3 regions of the Acidovorax sp. GW821-FHT09A11 genome follow, and region 1 is predicted to be linked to each of the others. Evidence: predicted binding sites of a transcription regulator. Region 1 holds the regulator's gene; each other region holds the start of a gene.
What was found. The regulator LexA, encoded in region 1, represses DNA repair genes until DNA is damaged. The targets are predictions, from matches to a motif close to ACTGTATNNNNATACAGT.

Region 1 (5,647 bases):
TTCCCCAGGCCGACGCCATGAAGGCGGCGGGCGTCAAGCTCGACTACGTGCTCGAAATCGATGTGCCTTTTGAGGCCATCATCGAACGCATGAGCGGCCGCCGCTCGCACCCTGCCAGCGGCCGCACCTACCACGTCAAGTTCAACCCCCCCAAGGTGAAAGGCAAGGATGACCTGACGGGCGAGGAACTGATCCAGCGCGAAGACGACAAGGAAGAAACCGTCAAGAAGCGCCTGCAGGTCTACAGCGACCAGACGCGCCCCCTGGTGGACTACTACAGCAGCTGGGCCCAGGCCGAGCCCGACGCCGCCCCCAAGTACCGCGCCATCAGCGGCACGGGCAGCGTGGAAGAAATCACCGCGCGCGCGCTCCAGGCGCTGGCCAGCTGAGCGCGAGGGCCACGCCCCAGGACCAGCGACGCCATGGGGCACCAGGGCGTCGCTTTTCTTTTGGGAGGTGCCGGTGGCCCCTTCAGGCGCGCCGTGGCACCAGCGGGCCAGACCCTCATGGCCCCGGCCTTGCCACCCATCCTGGTTTTGTTCAGGCCGGACTGGAGCGCAGGCCGTAGGCCTTGCCGTCCACGAAAAGGTATTCCGCGCGCAGCACCGCATCGCCCTTCTCATCGCGCAGGGTGAAGCCCACCACCGACAGGTCCGTGCCGGGCTTGATCTCCTGCACCTGCCAGGCCTGCATGCGTGTCAGGGGCGCCAGCTCGATCTCCCAGCGGCGGTCCTTGCGGGTGGGCAGCACCGCCTTGGCCAGCAAGGCCTTGCCGTCCACGGGCGAGGCCTGGGCGGGCACCGCGCGCTGCGCCAGGTCCGCGGGAAGCCGCAACTGCGCGGGAAGCTCCAGCTCCAGCTCGGCATGGGGGTTTTGCCAGCGCACCTTGCGCACCGTGCCTTCCAGATAGATGGGGCGCTCGGCATCAAAACTGCTCCAGCCATGGTGGGCGCGCGCCCAGAGCGGAACCATCGCAGTGGCCAGGAGCAGGCGGCGGCGTTGCAGACTCATCGGTTCTCTCCTTGTCAGGTCACAGATAGGCGATCCAGCGGCCACAGACCACCACGGCCAGCCAGATCAGCGTGGACGCCAGCATCTGCACCCGGGCCAGGGCGTCCAGGCGCGCCAGCGATCCACGCCCATGGAACCACGCGGCGTTGCAGCCCGCAAGCATTAACAGCAGCATCTTCAAGGTGAATGCGCGGCTGGCGAGCAGCTCGGAAGGCTGGGTGGCGAACATCAGCAGGCCCGATGCCGCCGCCAGGCCAAAGCCACACAATGCCAGCGACAGGCTGAGCCGCGCAAGGTCCTTGACGGGCAGCGCCGCCCCCCGGCCAAACACGCGCAACTCCAGCAGCACCAGGTTGCCCAGCAGCAGGGCAATGCCAACGATGTGCACCACTTCCAGCGCCGGGTAGGCCCAGGCGTGTGTCTTGAGGGCTGCAAACAACACCGGACAGCCTTCGCGCTCAGCGCATCAGGTCCAGCATCAGCGAGATCCGGGCCTTCAGGGGCGGCAGCCCGCCGGAATCAGGCAGCACGTCACCAGGCTTGGGCAGCACCCGCCCCTCGGCGCAGCGCGTGGACCGGACCACCCGCACGCCCACCTCCTGCGCGCGCAGCAATGCGGCTTCCAGAAGGTGGTGGATGGTGCCGTTGCCGGTGCATGCCACCACCAGCCCCTGGACGCCGTCACGCACCAGCGCATCCACCATGGCGCCCGTGGCGCCCGCGTGGCTCATGATCACCTCCACGCGGGGCCAGGCCGCTGCATTTGCTATATTTTGCAGAGCACCCCACGCATGCTTGGCGGGCGGTATCGGCCAATCCTGCGCAAGGCGAATGGCGCCCTCCTCCACCCACCCCAAAGGCCCGGCCTCGCCCGAACTGAGCGCATGGACACGGTACGGATGCACCTTCTGGACCTGCTGTGCGCCGTGGACCTCGCCAGCGGCCACTGCGAGCACGCCGCGGGCACCCGCAGCCACCGCGACCGCCACGGCATCCAGGAGATTTTGCGGCCCGTCGGGCGTGAGCGCCGTGGCCGGGCGCATGGCGCAGGTCAGCACCACGGGTTTCAGCCGGGTATCCAGCACCTGGTTCAGGAACCAGGCCGTCTCCTCCAGCGTATCGGTGCCGTGGGTGATGACCACCCCGCGCACGGAAGCATCCTGGAGGTGGTGGGCGCAGCGCAGCGCCAGGGCCTGCCACACCCCGCCATCCATGTCCTTGCTGTCGATCTGAGCCACCTGCTCCGCCACGAGCATGCCACCGGCCGCCTCCTGCAATCCGGGGACCGCTGCCAGCAGCTGCTCCACCCCGACCTGCGCGGCGGTGTACCCGATGTTGTCACCCGCCTGTGCCGACGTGCCGGCAATGGTTCCTCCAGTGCCCAAAACCACAATTTTTTGCCCACTCACTTGCATACTCCGAAAAACTGGTGAAAAATACAGTTACTGGATTAAAAAACAGTTGTCCTTCACTGTAGCCGCCTCCACCGGAAACCACCATGCTCGACAACCCGAAACTCACGGCCCGCCAGCAACAGATCCTGGACCTCATCCAGACCGCCATTGCACGCACAGGGGCGCCTCCCACCCGCGCCGAAATCGCGGCTGAACTGGGCTTCAAGTCGGCCAATGCGGCAGAAGAACATCTGCAGGCCCTCGCACGCAAGGGCGTGATCGAACTGGTGAGCGGCACATCGCGGGGCATCCGGTTGCGCAGCGACACGCTGCGCTCCATCAATGCAGCGCGCGGCAGCCAGTTCCACCTGCCCATTCCCGGGCTCTCCCAGCTGGTCCTGCCCCTGGTGGGGCGTGTGGCGGCGGGTTCGCCCATTCTCGCGCAGGAACACGTCGACCAGACCTACAGCGTGGAAAACAGCCTGTTCCAGCACAAGCCCGACTACCTGCTCAAGGTGCGTGGCATGTCCATGCGCGATGCCGGCATCATGGACGGCGACCTGCTGGCCGTGCAGTCCACCCGCGAGGTGCGCAACGGCCAGATCATCGTGGCCCGCCTGGGAGACGACGTGACGGTCAAGCGCCTGCGGCGCACCGCCACGGCCATCGAGCTGCTGCCTGAAAACCCGGACTACCCGGTCATCGTGGTACAGCCTGGCGAACCTTTCGAAATCGAAGGTCTCGCGGTAGGCCTCATTCGCAACACCATGCTGATGTAGCCGGTCCCGGCTGCTGGTCCATTCACTACCGCATTGCAGGTGGCGGGCGTTTGGTGTGCCGGGCAAACCGGCACGCCAGCCCTGCGGTGCGGGTTCAATTTGCAATCCTGCCTATGTCCAACCCCCGACCTTCGGAGTTTTCACATGGGAATTGCCTTGACCACCTTTTCCGCCTTCTCCGTGCCGCTGCGCTCGCTGACGCGCTGGTTTCACTCGACCGCCGCGCTCGCGATGCCGTCTGCGGCAGGTTCGCCCCCACCCCGTTCCCACCACGATGGCACGGACCGCAGCGACGGCCGGGGCACGGCCGGCTCCAGGAGCATCCACCGCCCGCAGGGTCTCCCTGGCCCACGTCCGCTGCGCGGCAACTGGCCCTTCACGATCAACACGCCCCAGACGCCCCCCGCCGAAGGCCCCGGGCGGCAGGCCGCCACCCGCAGAGCACCGCCCGCGATGCCGGTGCCGCCCGCAGGAAACCGCAGCGCCTGCGCAGCACCGCGGCCCACCGATGGATCGGGCCGCCGGACCGCCAAGGTCTTGCGCAGGATCTCAGCCCCCGGCACAGGCCGGCTGGTGATCGCCGGCAGGATGGCCGACGTGTGCGCGGAACTGGACCGCATGGTGGCCTGCGAGGGAGCCCTTCAGGCCTCTTGAGACCAAGATACTTCCTTCATCACGGGCCAAGGGCGCCAACGGCACGGTCCTCGTTGGCGTGTGGCGTTCCTTCTCGAAAGAGATGGATCTGCGGGCGTGAGAAAAACGGCCGGGGAGCGATGGCACGGCCCCGCCCCGTCCTGCCATGGTCGGCAGCGTTTTGCGGGATGCGCCAACACTCCGTCACCAAAAGCCCCGTACTTTGATGCCCCAGGGCGGCAGCCCGGTGAATGCCGGTGGCGCCACCAAGGCACAATATCGGGATGAACATTGTGATTCTCGACGACTACCAGGACGCAGTCCGCAAGCTGCACTGCGCATCCCGGCTCGACGCGTACACCGCCAAGGTCTACACCAATACCGTCAAAGGACTTGGGCAGCTTTCTGTCCGCCTGAAGGATGCCGACATCATCGTTCTGGTGCGGGAGCGCACACAGATCACGCGCCAACTGGTGGAAAAGCTTCCCCGTCTCAAACTGATCGCGCAAACCGGCAAGATCGGCAGTCACATCGACGTGACGGCGTGCACGGAGCGGGGCATTGCCGTGGCCGAGGGCATAGGGTCCCCGGTGGCCCCGGCCGAACTGACCTGGGCCCTCGTGATGGCAGCCATGCGCAGGCTGCCGCAGTACATCGCCAACCTCAAGCACGGCGCCTGGCAGCAGTCCGGGCTGAAGACCGCATCCATGCCCGCCAACTTCGGCCTTGGCAACGTGCTGCGCGGCAAAACGCTGGGCATCTGGGGATATGGCCGCATCGGACAGCTCGTGGCTGGCTACGGACGCGCTTTCGGCATGAACGTGCGCATCTGGGGCCGCGAAGCGTCCCGCGCCCAGGCCTTGACGGACGGCTACCAGGCCGCGACCACGCGCGAGGAGTTCTTCTCGCAGTGTGACGTGATCTCGCTGCACCTGCGCCTCAACGATGAAACGCGCGGCATCGTCTCGCTGGAAGACCTGTCTTGCATGAAGCCCACCTCCCTTCTCGTCAACACATCGCGGGCCGAATTGATCGAGCCCGACGCGCTGATCGCAGCGTTGAACCGGGGCCGTCCCGGCATGGCGGCGGTCGATGTGTTCGAGAGCGAACCCATCCTTCAGGGCCACGCCTTGCTGCGGCTGGAGAATTGCATCTGCACGCCCCACATTGGCTATGTCGAGCAGGACAGCTATGAGCTGTACTTTGGCGCGGCATTCGACAACGTGGTGAATTTCATCAAGGGCACGCCCACCAATATCGTGAATCCAGGCTCGCTTCAGGTAAGACGCTAGCCAGCAGGGCAACAACCGGGCCGCTTGCGCCATCGACGGCGCGGGTGCCCAATAAAAAAGGCTTCCCGAGGGAAGCCTTTTTTGAGCCCTGCAGGGCACAGGGGCCCTGCAGCGCGGTACCGCGCTGACTAATTACAGCGGGGTCTTCTTGCCGTCCTTGTAGACGTACAGGGTGATGGCGGGGTTCTTCATTTCGCCGTTGGGTTCGAAGGCGATGGTGGAGGTCACGCCCTTGAAGCTGGCCTTGGCCAGTTCGTTCACGTACACCTTGGGGTCCACGGAGTTGGCACGCTTCATGGCGTCCACCAGCAGGAACGTGGCGTCATAGGTGTAGGGGCTGTACACCTGGAACTGGTTGGGGTACTTGGCGTCGTACTTGGCCTTCCAGGCCGTGCCGCCAGGCATCTTGGCCAGCGAAGAACCGCCTTCGGCACAGATCACGTTACCCAGGGTCTTGGCACCGGCGGCCAGCTTGGCGATTTCCGACGTGCAGACGCCATCACCACCAAAGTACTTCACGTTGCCCATGCCCAGCTGC
Region 2 (5,647 bases), 370 kb from region 1:
TGGAGCGGGTCTGTGCCACGGTGGCGGCTTCGGCGGCCACTTCGGCGCGGGTGCGGTTCGTCTCGAACTTCGTGGCGAACTGCGATGCATCGGCCTCGTCGGCCTGGGCACCGAAAGAAGCGAAAGCGGCCACGGCGGCGATGGAGAGGAAACGTGCGGTCTTGTTCATGGTGAAACTCCGGTGAAATTCAAAAAAATGAGGGCGATGTACTTGGAAATACGCAGCAGGAGAGGGCCTGGATTCAGCGAATCAAACGCTGATCAACCACGCTCACCCGAAGGGATCTGGCCGGTGCGCACGGCATCGGCGGCCTGGGCACGCACGGCGGCGCGGTCGGCCGTGGACTTGTAGGTCACCACACGCGAACCTGCGGGCTCGATGGAGCGGGTCTGGGCCACGGTGGCGGCTTCGGCGGCCACTTCGGCGCGGGTGCGGTTCGTCTCGAACTTCGTGGCGAACTGCGAGGCATCGGCTTCATCAGCCTGGGCACCGAAAGAAGCGAAAGCGGCCACGGCGGCGATGGAGAGGAAGCGGGCGGTCTTGTTCATGATGAAATCCTTCAGGAAGAAAAAAGCGTCTCAGAAAAACCGGGACAAAAACCATTTCTGAACCGGGTTCGGTGAGTCGCCTTGCGGGTTCGGCTCATCGATGGGATGAACTGTACGTGGATGGGGCGCGAAGAAAAACCACCGGGTCGCAAACTAACTGTTCCGGTATTGGAAACAATGAGGGTGTGAAAAGGCAGGGTTTACCCACATTTTTGTGGCAGCAATGGGGTTTTGGCGCCTCGAATCCTGGCGAGTAGGGCGTTTTTCAGGAACGATGGGAAACCGGGGCAATGCCCATGCGAAGGACGGCTGGCGCGAGTTCCGCCTACGTGGCGCCCCCAGGATTGCGCCCGGCATCCGCGTACTGCCGCCAGGCGCTTGATCTGCATCAAGGTACCGCATGCCCAAGGCGGCCGGGGCGATACACAGGGAGGGAACGTCATATAGTCCAAGGTAACCCTTTGTGTTCTTGCATGACAGACTCTCTTGTACCTGCGGGCATCGACACCGCGGGCAGCCCCCACTACCTGCGCGCGTTGACCGACATGGCCGATCGGCGCATGGTGGTCGCTGACGCCGCCATCTACACCGACAACGGCATCAAGCTGGTCGAGAAGGGGGCCCGCATCGATGGCCGCCTGTACGACCGCCTGGTGCAGCACAAGCTGCGCGAGCCGATTGACCGGCACCTGTCCATCGACAATCCCGTGGATGTGCCTGCCTTGCTGGCTGCGGGGCAGGCCTTGGTGGAGCGGGAGGTGCTGCCCCGGCTGCTGGCCGAAACGCTGGGTTCGGCTGCCCGGCTGCTGGCGCCGCTGCGCTCGCTGCCCTTGCCTCCCTCCATGGCCTGCAAACTCACCGTGATGCGCGAGCAGCGGCCTGAACTTTTCCAGCACAGCCTGCAGATGATGACCGTGGCCGTGTTTCTGGCCATCAAGAGCGAGCTGGGCGAGCGCGACTGCGCCAACCTCGCCGCCGCAGCCTTGCTGCACGACCTGGGCGTGCTGCACATGGACCCGGCCTGGAGCGATCCCGACCACAAGGTCGTTGGCGTGCAGCGCAAGCACCTGGTGGCGCACCCCATCACCGCCATGCTCATGATCCGCGACACCCAGGCCTACCCCCGGCCGGTGGAGGTGGCGGTGCTGGAACACCACGAGCGCATGGATGGCAGCGGCTATCCGCGCGGGCTGGCGGGTGCGGATATCTCGGTGCTGGGCCGCATCCTGCTGCTGGCCGAAGTGGTGGCTGCGTTCTACGAGAAATACGACGACATGCCCGCGCAGCGCCTGTCACTGGTGCTGCGGCTGAACCATCGCAAGTTCCCATCGGCGCTGGTGGCGCATCTCCTGCCCCTGCTGCAGGAGGAGGTCGCCCGCGACTCCGCGCTCATGCCCCTGGGCAACGATGCCCCGCGCCAGATGGACCTTCTCGCCGAGGCCTTTGCCTGCTGGGACCAGCTCAAGGCCGCATTGCCCCCCGGAACCAGCGCGAAGACGCTGCCGGGGAGCGCCCTCGCATTTGTCGATGCCCGCCTGCTGGCCCTTCAGAAAGCCCTGACGGAAGCTGGTTCGCACCCCCAGCAGCAGGGCGAGTTCATGGCGCAGCTGCGGGGCGACACCATGGGCATGGCCGAAGTGGCCCTGGTGGGGCGCGAGGCGCTGTGGCAGCTCCAGAGCATCCTGAATGCCAGCCACCGCCGTTGGCCGCAACTGGCGCAGCGCGCCACGCCCGCGGATGGGGCGGTGGCGGATTGGTGTGATTGGGCCCTCCGAAAGCTCTGAGAACCTGTTCAGGATCTTTTCGGGGGCGCGCAAGCGCCTTGCCGGGGCCCGTGAGTCAACGTGTTTTCAGGCCGCCTTGTTGCGGCGCCGCGGGAGGCGATGGCGCATCGCCCATCCCGCCATGAGGGCCGAGAGGATCGCCAGGCCCCATTCGGACAGCGTTGGAATGGAGGCCGGGGCGGCGGGTGGCGCGATGCCCACGTGGACCGTGAACGAATCGGCGGTGGGGCCCGCGCCCCAGGTCCAGGTGTAGGAGCCTGGCGTGAGCCCCAGGCTGGCCAGCGAGGTCCCCGTCCACGTGGCCGAGGAAGCGAGCGCCGATCCGGAGACGTAGCCCAGGGGGGCGAAGACAAACCCCGGTGCCATCATGCCGTCCAGTCCCACCATGTCGCCCGACGATGTATCGGCGAGGACAGGGCCTCCCGCCCCCAGCATGGGAGGCCCGGAGACGCCCATGTAGGCCTCCACCGTCCCGGCCGTGCCGGTGAAAATCAGCGCAGCCGAGGGGATGACCACGGAGAAAAGAGGCCCGTTGCCGGCCGGGGTGAGGGCTGCCATGTTCATGCGGCCGCTGCCGCTGGCGACCACATTGCCGCCACTTTCGAAAACGTAGACCGCATAGGCGGCGAACGTGTTGCCCGACAGGAGAAGCAGCAGGGCGACTGCTGCCGACTGGATTGCCTTCATTGAACGACTCCCTCTGTTTCCTTTTGCGGTCCATTGTAGGGAGCGCGGCGTGTGCCGCCCAGCTTTGAATGGCAGGGCCTTCCCGGGCCTTTCCGAGGTTTTCATGCTGCTGGCAAAATACTGGTTATATTTACAGTATTCGTGTTTTCGGACCCTCTCTTCCCACCATGCCTGCGCAACGCCACTCCCTGCGGGTTGTCGCCTCCGATCTGCCATTTGCCGTGCCTGGCGTCTGGCACGCGGACGGGCTGGTGGGCACGGGCCAGCACCAGGCGCAACCCACGGGGTATGCGCTGCTGGATGCGCAGCTACCGGGTGGAGGGTGGCCTGTCGGGGCGCTGAGCGAGGTGTTGCAGCCCTTGGCGGGCCTGCATGAATGGCAGCTGGTGCTGCCCGCCCTGGCCCAGGCCACGGCCGCGCGGCATGGGGCCGTGGTCGTGGTGGCGCCCCCGTGCGAGCCTTTTGGCCCGGCGCTCCAGGCCCAGGGGCTGCCCCCCGGGCGGCTGGGGCTGGTGCGGGCGGATACGGCCATGTCGGCGCTGTGGGCCGCCGAGCAGGCGCTGCGGTGCCGGGATGTGCTGGCCGTCATGGCCTGGCTGCCGCAGGCACAGCCGGCGGCCTTGCGCCGGCTGCAGCTGGCCGCGGCCCAGCAACAGCAGCTGCTGTGGGTGTTTCGGCCCGTCAGCGCGGCCCCCCAGGCGTCGCCAGCCTTGCTGCGGCTGCAAGTCCAGGGCATGCCCATGCCCGCGGGCACGCCCGTGTTCCCCGGGATGCAGGTGCACATTCTCAAGCGCCGGGGGCCGCCCCTGGCGCAGGGGCTGCCATTGCCCGGATGCCACCTTCTGCTGGCGCAGGTGCTGGCGGCGCAGGCCGAACGGCGGCGTGCTGCCCAGGCCGCGGCGGTGGGCATGATGGAGGAAGGCCGGGGCGCATTGGCCGTTGCACTCCCCGCCGGGGGCGCCGTGCCGCGTCGGGCGCCCGCGCCCGCATCGCCAGGGGGGAGGGGGCATGCACTGGATCGCGCTGCCATGGCCACGGCCGGATGAGGGGGAGGGCGGTTCCACGGCGCCGGCAGGAGCCGCCGTGGCGATGGAGCCGTCGGCGGGTTGGTGGGCGCTGCGTTTTACACCGCGCGTGGCGCTGGTGGACGATGAGGCCGTGCTGCTGGAAGTGTCCTCCACCGAACGGCTTTGGGGCGGGCGCGATGTCTTGCTGGCGCAGGTGCTGCAGGCCTGGGCTGTGGCGGCTTCCACGTCGGGCGGGCAGGGAGAGCCTGTTTTTTCTGAAGGAAGCAGGCCCTGTGCGCAGCCGCCGTGGGGCTGCGGCCCCACGGCGCTGGTGGCGCACGGCTTTCTGAGGCTGGCCCTGGCGGGCCGGGCGCCGCCTGCGCAGGGGCCGCCAGGGCTGCCCTTGCATGCGCTGACCGCCTTGCGCCCGCATGTGGCCAGCCTGGAGCGCATGGGCTGCCGCACTTGGGGGGCGCTGCGTGCGCTGCCGCGCCCGGGGGTCTCGCGGCGTTTTGGCGTGGGGGTGCTGCGGGCCCTGGACCAGGCCTTTGGCGATGCCCCCGAAGCGCATGCGTGGCTGGAACTGCCCGAACAGTTCGCGCTGACCCTGGAGCTGCCCGCGCTGGCGGTGTCGGCCGATGCGCTGCTCTGGAGCGCCCACCGTGGCATCGCGGCCCTGCATGGCTGGCTGCAGGCACGCCAGCAAGGTGTGCTGGGGCTGGAGCTGGCGTGGCGCCACGACCTGCGGCGCATCGACGGCGTGATGATCGCGCCCGTGCAGGCGCTGCAGGTGCGCACGGCGCAGGCCACGCAGGACATGGCGCATCTGCGGCGGCTCCTGGCGGAAAACCTGGCGCGGACCACGCTGGCCGCGCCAGCGAACCAGATCACGCTGCGCCTGCTGGATGCGGCCCCGCTGGCGCACCGCAGCGCCAGCCTCCTGCCGCCGGATGGCCGTGGGGGCAGCGACCCGGGCCTGCCGGGTGGCGTGCAAGGCGAGGCCTTGCACCAGCTGCTCGAGCGCCTGTCCGCCCGGCTGGGGGCCGAGCATGTGCAGGCGCCGGTGCTGCAGGCCGACCACCGCCCCGAGCGCATGCAGCAGTGGCGCCCGGCGGCCGAGGTGCTGCGCGTGGCGGCGCCCCCCCGCCCCGCGGCCCGGGGTGCATCCTCCAGCGCTTCCGACGCGGCCCTGGACGCCACGCCCGGCGGGCTGCTGCAGCCCACCTGGCTGCTGAACCCGCCACGGCGCCTGGCCGTGCAGGGCAACCGCCCGTGCCACCACGGCCTGCTGCGCCTGCTGGCCGGTCCCCACCGTTTCGAGGCGGGCTGGTGGTCCGGGGCCGGCAGCGACGATGCAGACCCGGCCCATCCCTGCGCCGGCCTGGCCTTGCGCGACTACTTCGTCGCGCACAACGATGTGGCGGGGCTGGTGTGGGTGTTTCGCGAGCGCCTGGCATCCGTGCCGGAGGGCGCGCGGGCCGCGGCGCGCCCCCACCGCTGGTTCCTGCATGGAATCTTCGGATGATGGCGCCAGGGAGTTTCACCATGTCTTCGCCCATGCCAGGGAATGCCGCTGTGGCCGGGTTGCCGGACTACGCCGAGCTGCATTGCCTGTCCAAC
Region 3 (5,647 bases), on a different contig from region 1:
TGCCGTACGTGCACAGCTACAACTTCGAACGGCCCGAGCTCGACTGCGCCATCCTGTTCGGCGATGGCCACTGGCCGGGCGCCCACGCCCACTACATCACGGGCAACGACGTGGCCCTGATCGCGCCGCGCGCCAAGGTGGCGGACTGGCCCATCCACACCCCGCGCGACGTGGCGCGCTACGCGCTGCTGCGCCACGTGACCGTGCCCGAGGCCTGGCTGCGCTGGAGCGAGACGCACGGGGTACAGGGCCAGCTCGACCCGCTGGCCGGCCCGCAGTTCGACCAGTTCCAGACCATGATCCGTGCGGTGATGGCCGGCATGGGCCTGGCCCTGGTGCCGCGCTGCCTGGTGCAGGACGAGATCACCGCCGGCCTGGTGCGCGAGCCGCTGGCCGCCGCCGTCCAGCGCGGGGGCTACCAGAGCGAGGTGGGCTACTGGCTCTGCTACCCCGAAGGCCGCACGCAGCTGCATGCGCTGCAGTGCTTCCGGCAATGGTTGCTGGCCTGCGCGGAGCCCGCAGGCGCGGCGCCCCCGCCCACGGGCGCCGCGGCTGGCACCGGGCCGGCGCCCTGAGGGCCCGCCCCCCGGGCCAGGCTCCGAGCCCTGTTGTCAACCCTTGTTGACGATACGAGTTCCGTCAACTACAGTTGACGAATGCCGACCCCACCGCCCCTGCAGCTGCCCCCGCACGACGACCCCGAAGCCGCGCTGGCCGCCGTGGTGGCCTTGCGCCTGATGGCCGACCGGCTGGAGGCGGCGGCCGTGGCCACCGCCCTGGAGCGGGGGTGGTCGTGGGCGCAGATTGCCCAGGCCCTGGGCGTCAGCAAGCAGGCGGCGCACAAGCGGCTCTCTCCCCAGGCCACGCGCCCCGCCCCCCCTGGATGATGGAAGGACTCCTCCCCATGCTGCAACACATCCGCCAGCGCCTGAACGACATGCGCACCCTGCACCGGCTGTGCACGCGCGCCGAGCACCACGCCCGCGCCCGGGGCCAGCCGCAACCGGGCGCGGAGCACTTCCTGCTGGCCGCCATCGAGCTGCCCGACGGCTCCGCGCGCCGCGCTTTCGCGCGCGTTGGCGCGAACCCGGACGCCCTGCCCGCCGCGATCGAACAGCAGTACCGCGATGCGCTGGCGCAGATCGGCATCGATGCCGAAATGCCGCCCGCCGCACCCTGTGCGCCGCAGGCCGGGATCTACCGCGCGCAGCCGTCCGGCGAGGGCCTCATCCAGGCACTGGCGGAGGCTCGCAAGGGCCAGCCCGGCCCCTTGCTGGGTGCGCACGTGGTGGCACTGATCGCGGCCACGCCGCAGGGCGTGGCCGCGCGGGCATTGCGCGCGCTGCGGCTGGACCCCCACGCGCTGAGCCACGCCGCGCGGCAGGAGAGCGCCCCGCGCGTCTGAAGCCCCCCCCCTTGGGCGCCAGGATGACCGTGCGGCGGCCTAGCCGCCCGCATAGGCCTCCAGCCCGATCGCCACCACGGTGGCCACGTCGTTGCCCACCTCCGCCCGGAACTCCGCCTCGGCCTGCGCGACGGCATCGCGAAACGCCTGCAGCCAGGCCAGGCCCGTGGGCGTGAAGCACACGCGGCGCGCACGCGCATCCAGCGGATCGGCCTCGCGCGTGACCAGGCCCCAGGCCTCGCACTGGTCCACCAGGTTGGCCATCGCCTGCTTGGTCATGCCCGCGCGCTGGGCCAGGTCGGTCAGCCGGTCGCCCTGCAGCGCCAGGTGGCGCGTGATGTGCACGTGGGCGGCGCTCACCTGGTCGCGCGCCGCGAGGTTGGACAGCGCCAGCGGCACCTCCACGTTGTGCGCCATGAGCTGCAGCACGCGCGCGTCGAAGCGCCGCATGGCGTGGCCGAACAGGCGGCCCAGGTGGGTCTGGCGCCAGCCGTCTTCGGCGGGTGAAGGAAGAGGCATATCAGGCATTCGCACATTGTCAGGCAAACTGACTAAATTGAGCTTGAATGCCCCGCGACGACTCGCATAAACTACTGTTCAAGCATCCAGCCTGTGATTAACCGCAGAGCGGTGCAGGCACCCAACCCATTGTTTCTCAAGGAGTTTTCTCATGGACGTCGCAGTCAAAGGCACCAACCCCGCATTGCCCGTGAACACCGAAAAGGCCAAGGCCCTGGCCGCCGCGCTCGCCCAGATCGAGAAGCAATTCGGCAAGGGCACGATCATGCGCCTGGGCGAAGGCGAGGTGATCGAGGACATCCAGGTGGTCTCCACCGGCTCGCTGGGCCTGGACATCGCCCTGGGCGTGGGCGGCTTGCCGCGCGGCCGCGTGGTCGAGATCTACGGCCCGGAATCCTCGGGCAAGACCACGCTCACGCTGCAGGTGATTGCCGAGATGCAAAAACAGGGCGGCACCTGCGCGTTCGTGGACGCGGAACATGCCCTGGATGTGCAATACGCCCAGAAGCTCGGCGTGCAGCTGTCCGACCTGCTGATCAGCCAGCCCGACACCGGCGAGCAGGCCCTTGAAATCGTGGACAGTCTGGTGCGCTCGGGCGCCGTGGACCTGATCGTCATCGACTCGGTGGCCGCGCTCACGCCCAAGGCCGAAATCGAAGGCGAGATGGGCGACGCCCTGCCCGGCCTGCAGGCCCGCCTGATGAGCCAGGCGCTGCGCAAGCTCACGGCCACGATCAAGAAGACCAATTGCATGGTCATCTTCATCAACCAGATCCGCATGAAGATCGGCGTGATGTTCGGCAGCCCCGAAACCACCACCGGCGGCAACGCGCTCAAGTTCTACGCCTCGGTGCGCCTGGACATCCGCCGCACCGGCACCATCAAGAAGGGCGACGAGGCCATCGGCAACGAAACCAAGGTCAAGGTGGTCAAGAACAAGGTGTCGCCGCCGTTCAAGACGGCCGAGTTCGACATCCTGTTCGGCGAGGGCATCAGCCGCGAGGGCGAGATCATCGACATGGGCGTGACCGCCAAGATCGTGGAGAAGTCGGGCGCCTGGTACGCCTACAACGGCGAGAAGATCGGCCAGGGCCGCGACAACGCGCGCGAGTTCCTGCGCGAGAACCCCGACCTTGCCCGCGAGATCGAGAACAAGGTGCGCGAGGGCCTGGGCATTGCGCTGCTGCCCGACGCGCTGCAGGCCCCTGCCGCCGCGGCCGAATGACCGCCACAATTCAAGCCAGATTGCCTTCCAGCGCCTGATTGACAAGCGCTGGCAGCTATTGAATTGAAAGCAAAGAAGAGGCCATGGGGTTCACCACGCTCTCGCTCAAGGGGCGGGCGCTGCGGCTGCTGAGCCAGCGCGAGCACTCGCTCGCTGAACTGCGGCGCAAGCTCGCGCCGCATGTGCAGGAGGGCGACGACCTGCAGGCCCTGCTGGAAGACCTGCAGGCGCGCGACTTCATCAGCGAGGCCCGGGTGGTGGAATCCGTGCTGCACCAGCGCGCGGGCCGCCTGGGTTCCCAGCGCATACGGCAGGAGCTGCACGCCAAGGGCATCGGCCCCGAGGCAGTTCAGCACGCCCTCGACCAACTCAAAGGCAGCGAATGGGCACGCGCCCATGCACTGTGGCTGCGCAAATTTGGCGCCGTGGCGGACGATGCGCAGCAACGTGCGCGGCAAGTCCGCTTTCTGACCGCACGCGGGTTTTCGGGCGAGATCACCCGGCGCGTCGTGCGTGGCGAAGCGCCGGAAATCCAGGGCGAGATCTAGGGCCGGTCACGCGGGCAGGGGCGGCGCCCCAAGGCCCCGGGACCCAGAAGACAGCACAGGCGGCCACGCTCCGGAGCCGCCTGTTGTCCCCACCGATCCCCGCCGTCAGAGGCCCAGCATCAGCTGCAGGTTCTGCACGGCCGCGCCGCTGGCGCCCTTGCCCAGGTTGTCCAGGCGCGCGATCAGCACCGCGTGCCGGTACTCTTCGTTGGCGAACACGCGCAGCTCCAGCTTGTTGGTGTCGTTCAGCGCGGTCGCATCCAGCTTGCCGTCGGCCGTGGCGGGCAGCACGCTGACCCACTGCTCGGGTGTATTGCTCCTGGCGTAATGCGCCGCCAGCGCGTCGTGCAAATCGGCCGCCTTGGGCGCGCCGGGCAGCAGGTCCAGATGCAGCGGCAGCTGCACCAGCATGCCCTGGCGGAAGTTGCCTACCGACGGCACGAAGATGGGCCGGCGGGTGATGCCCGTGTAACGCATGATTTCGGGCAGGTGCTTGTGCTGCAGCGTGAGCGCATAGGCCTCGAACAACGGCGCCGTGCCGGCCTCATAGGCCTCGATCATGGTCCGGCCGCCACCCGAGTAGCCGCTGACCGAGGGCAGGGCGAGCGGGAAGTCCGGGGGCACCAGGCCCGCATCCACCAGCGGGCGCAGCAGCGCAATCGCACCGGTGGCATAGCAGCCGGGATTGGCCACGCGGTCCGCCTGCGCGACTGCTTCGCGCTGGCCGGCGGCCAGCTCGGGAAAGCCGAACACCCAGCCGGGCGCCGTGCGGTGGGCCGTGCTGGCGTCGATCACCTTGACCTTGCGGCCCGTGCTCCGGGCAATCTCGTCCACCATCGCCACGGTGTCACGCGCAGCATCGTCGTGCAGGCACAGGATCACCAGATCCACGCCGGCAATCAGGTCGCGTTTCGCGGCAGGGTCCTTGCGCAACTCGGGCGCGATGCTGACCAGCTCGATCTGCGGCATGGCCTGCAGGCGCTCACGGATCTGCAGGCCCGTGGTGCCGGCTTCGCCATCGATAAAGACTCTGGACATAAGGGTGCTCCTGCAAAAAATGGGCAGCAAAGTCTGCCAAGAAACCACGAGAAAAGCCAAGAAACTGCCACCCGGCAGGCGCGGCGAAGCCGTCAGCCACGCACAAGGATGGTGCATTGCAACATGATACAGTCGCTGGTTGCCATGTCCCCAGCCCGCGGCCAGACATTTTGTTGTTCATGGCAAACGGGTAACCACCATCCTTCCCTGAGAGAGACCTCATGAAGATTCACGAATACCAAGGCAAGGAAATCTTGCGCAATTTTGGTGTGCCCGTTCCGCGCGGCATTCCCGCATTCACGGTGCAAGAAGCCGTGGAAGCAGCCCAGAAACTGGGCGGCCCCGTGTGGGTCGTCAAGGCCCAGATCCACGCCGGTGGCCGTGGCAAGGGCGGCGGCGTGAAGGTTGCCAAGACCATCGACGACGTCAAGCGCATCGCTGGCGAGATCCTGGGCATGCAGCTCAAGACGCACCAGACCGGCCCCGAAGGCCAGAAGGTCCGCCGCCTGTACATCGAAGACGGCGCCGACATCAAGAACGAACTGTACGTCTCGCTGGTCACCGACCGCGCCACGCAGAAGGTGGCCCTGATCGCTTCGAGCGAAGGCGGCATGGACATCGAGGAAGTGGCGCACTCCACGCCCGAGAAGATCATCACCGAGATGATCGATCCGATTGCCGGTATCACCACCGAGCAGAGCAAGAAGGTCGCAGCCGCCATCGGCCTGACCGGTGCTTCCATTGACCAGGCCGTGGACATCTTCGCCAAGATCTACAAGTGCTACATGGACACCGATGCGTCGCTGGTGGAAATCAACCCGCTGAACTGCGACTCCAAGGGCAACCTGATGGCCCTGGACGCGAAGTTCAACTTCGACGCCAATGCGCTGTTCCGCCACCCTGACATCGTGG

Region 2: imuA (translesion DNA synthesis-associated protein ImuA) is a predicted target of LexA. The motif match lies at 3,140-3,157, and genes of this name have one in related genera.
Region 3: recA (recombinase RecA) is a predicted target of LexA. The motif match lies at 1,998-2,015, and genes of this name have one in related genera.

What each region holds. Positions count from the first base shown of each region.
Region 1 covers NZ_JBWKPS010000001.1:405,441-411,087, reverse strand. Annotated here, with positions in the region: gene adk (adenylate kinase) at 1-389, shown strand, start outside; gene AC07PV_RS01925 (DUF6152 family protein) at 541-1,011, opposite strand; gene AC07PV_RS01920 (hypothetical protein) at 1,031-1,450, opposite strand; gene AC07PV_RS01915 (asparaginase) at 1,470-2,426, opposite strand; gene lexA (transcriptional repressor LexA) at 2,510-3,184, shown strand; gene AC07PV_RS01905 (hypothetical protein) at 3,341-3,838, shown strand; gene AC07PV_RS01900 (D-2-hydroxyacid dehydrogenase family protein) at 4,102-5,109, shown strand; gene AC07PV_RS01895 (branched-chain amino acid ABC transporter substrate-binding protein) at 5,242-5,647, opposite strand, start outside.
Region 2 covers NZ_JBWKPS010000001.1:775,933-781,579, reverse strand. Annotated here, with positions in the region: gene AC07PV_RS03575 (DUF4148 domain-containing protein) at 1-169, opposite strand, end outside; gene AC07PV_RS03570 (DUF4148 domain-containing protein) at 262-549, opposite strand; gene AC07PV_RS03565 (HD-GYP domain-containing protein) at 1,023-2,333, shown strand; gene AC07PV_RS03560 (IPTL-CTERM sorting domain-containing protein) at 2,400-3,020, opposite strand; gene imuA (translesion DNA synthesis-associated protein ImuA) at 3,188-4,066, shown strand; gene AC07PV_RS03550 (Y-family DNA polymerase) at 4,029-5,552, shown strand; gene AC07PV_RS03545 (error-prone DNA polymerase) at 5,573-5,647, shown strand, end outside.
Region 3 covers NZ_JBWKPS010000012.1:111,247-116,893, reverse strand. Annotated here, with positions in the region: gene AC07PV_RS22620 (LysR substrate-binding domain-containing protein) at 1-575, shown strand, start outside; gene AC07PV_RS22615 (helix-turn-helix domain-containing protein) at 657-887, shown strand; gene AC07PV_RS22610 (Clp protease N-terminal domain-containing protein) at 905-1,405, shown strand; gene AC07PV_RS22605 (MarR family winged helix-turn-helix transcriptional regulator) at 1,445-1,933, opposite strand; gene recA (recombinase RecA) at 2,076-3,149, shown strand; gene recX (recombination regulator RecX) at 3,233-3,697, shown strand; gene argC (N-acetyl-gamma-glutamyl-phosphate reductase) at 3,803-4,735, opposite strand; gene sucC (ADP-forming succinate--CoA ligase subunit beta) at 4,957-5,647, shown strand, end outside.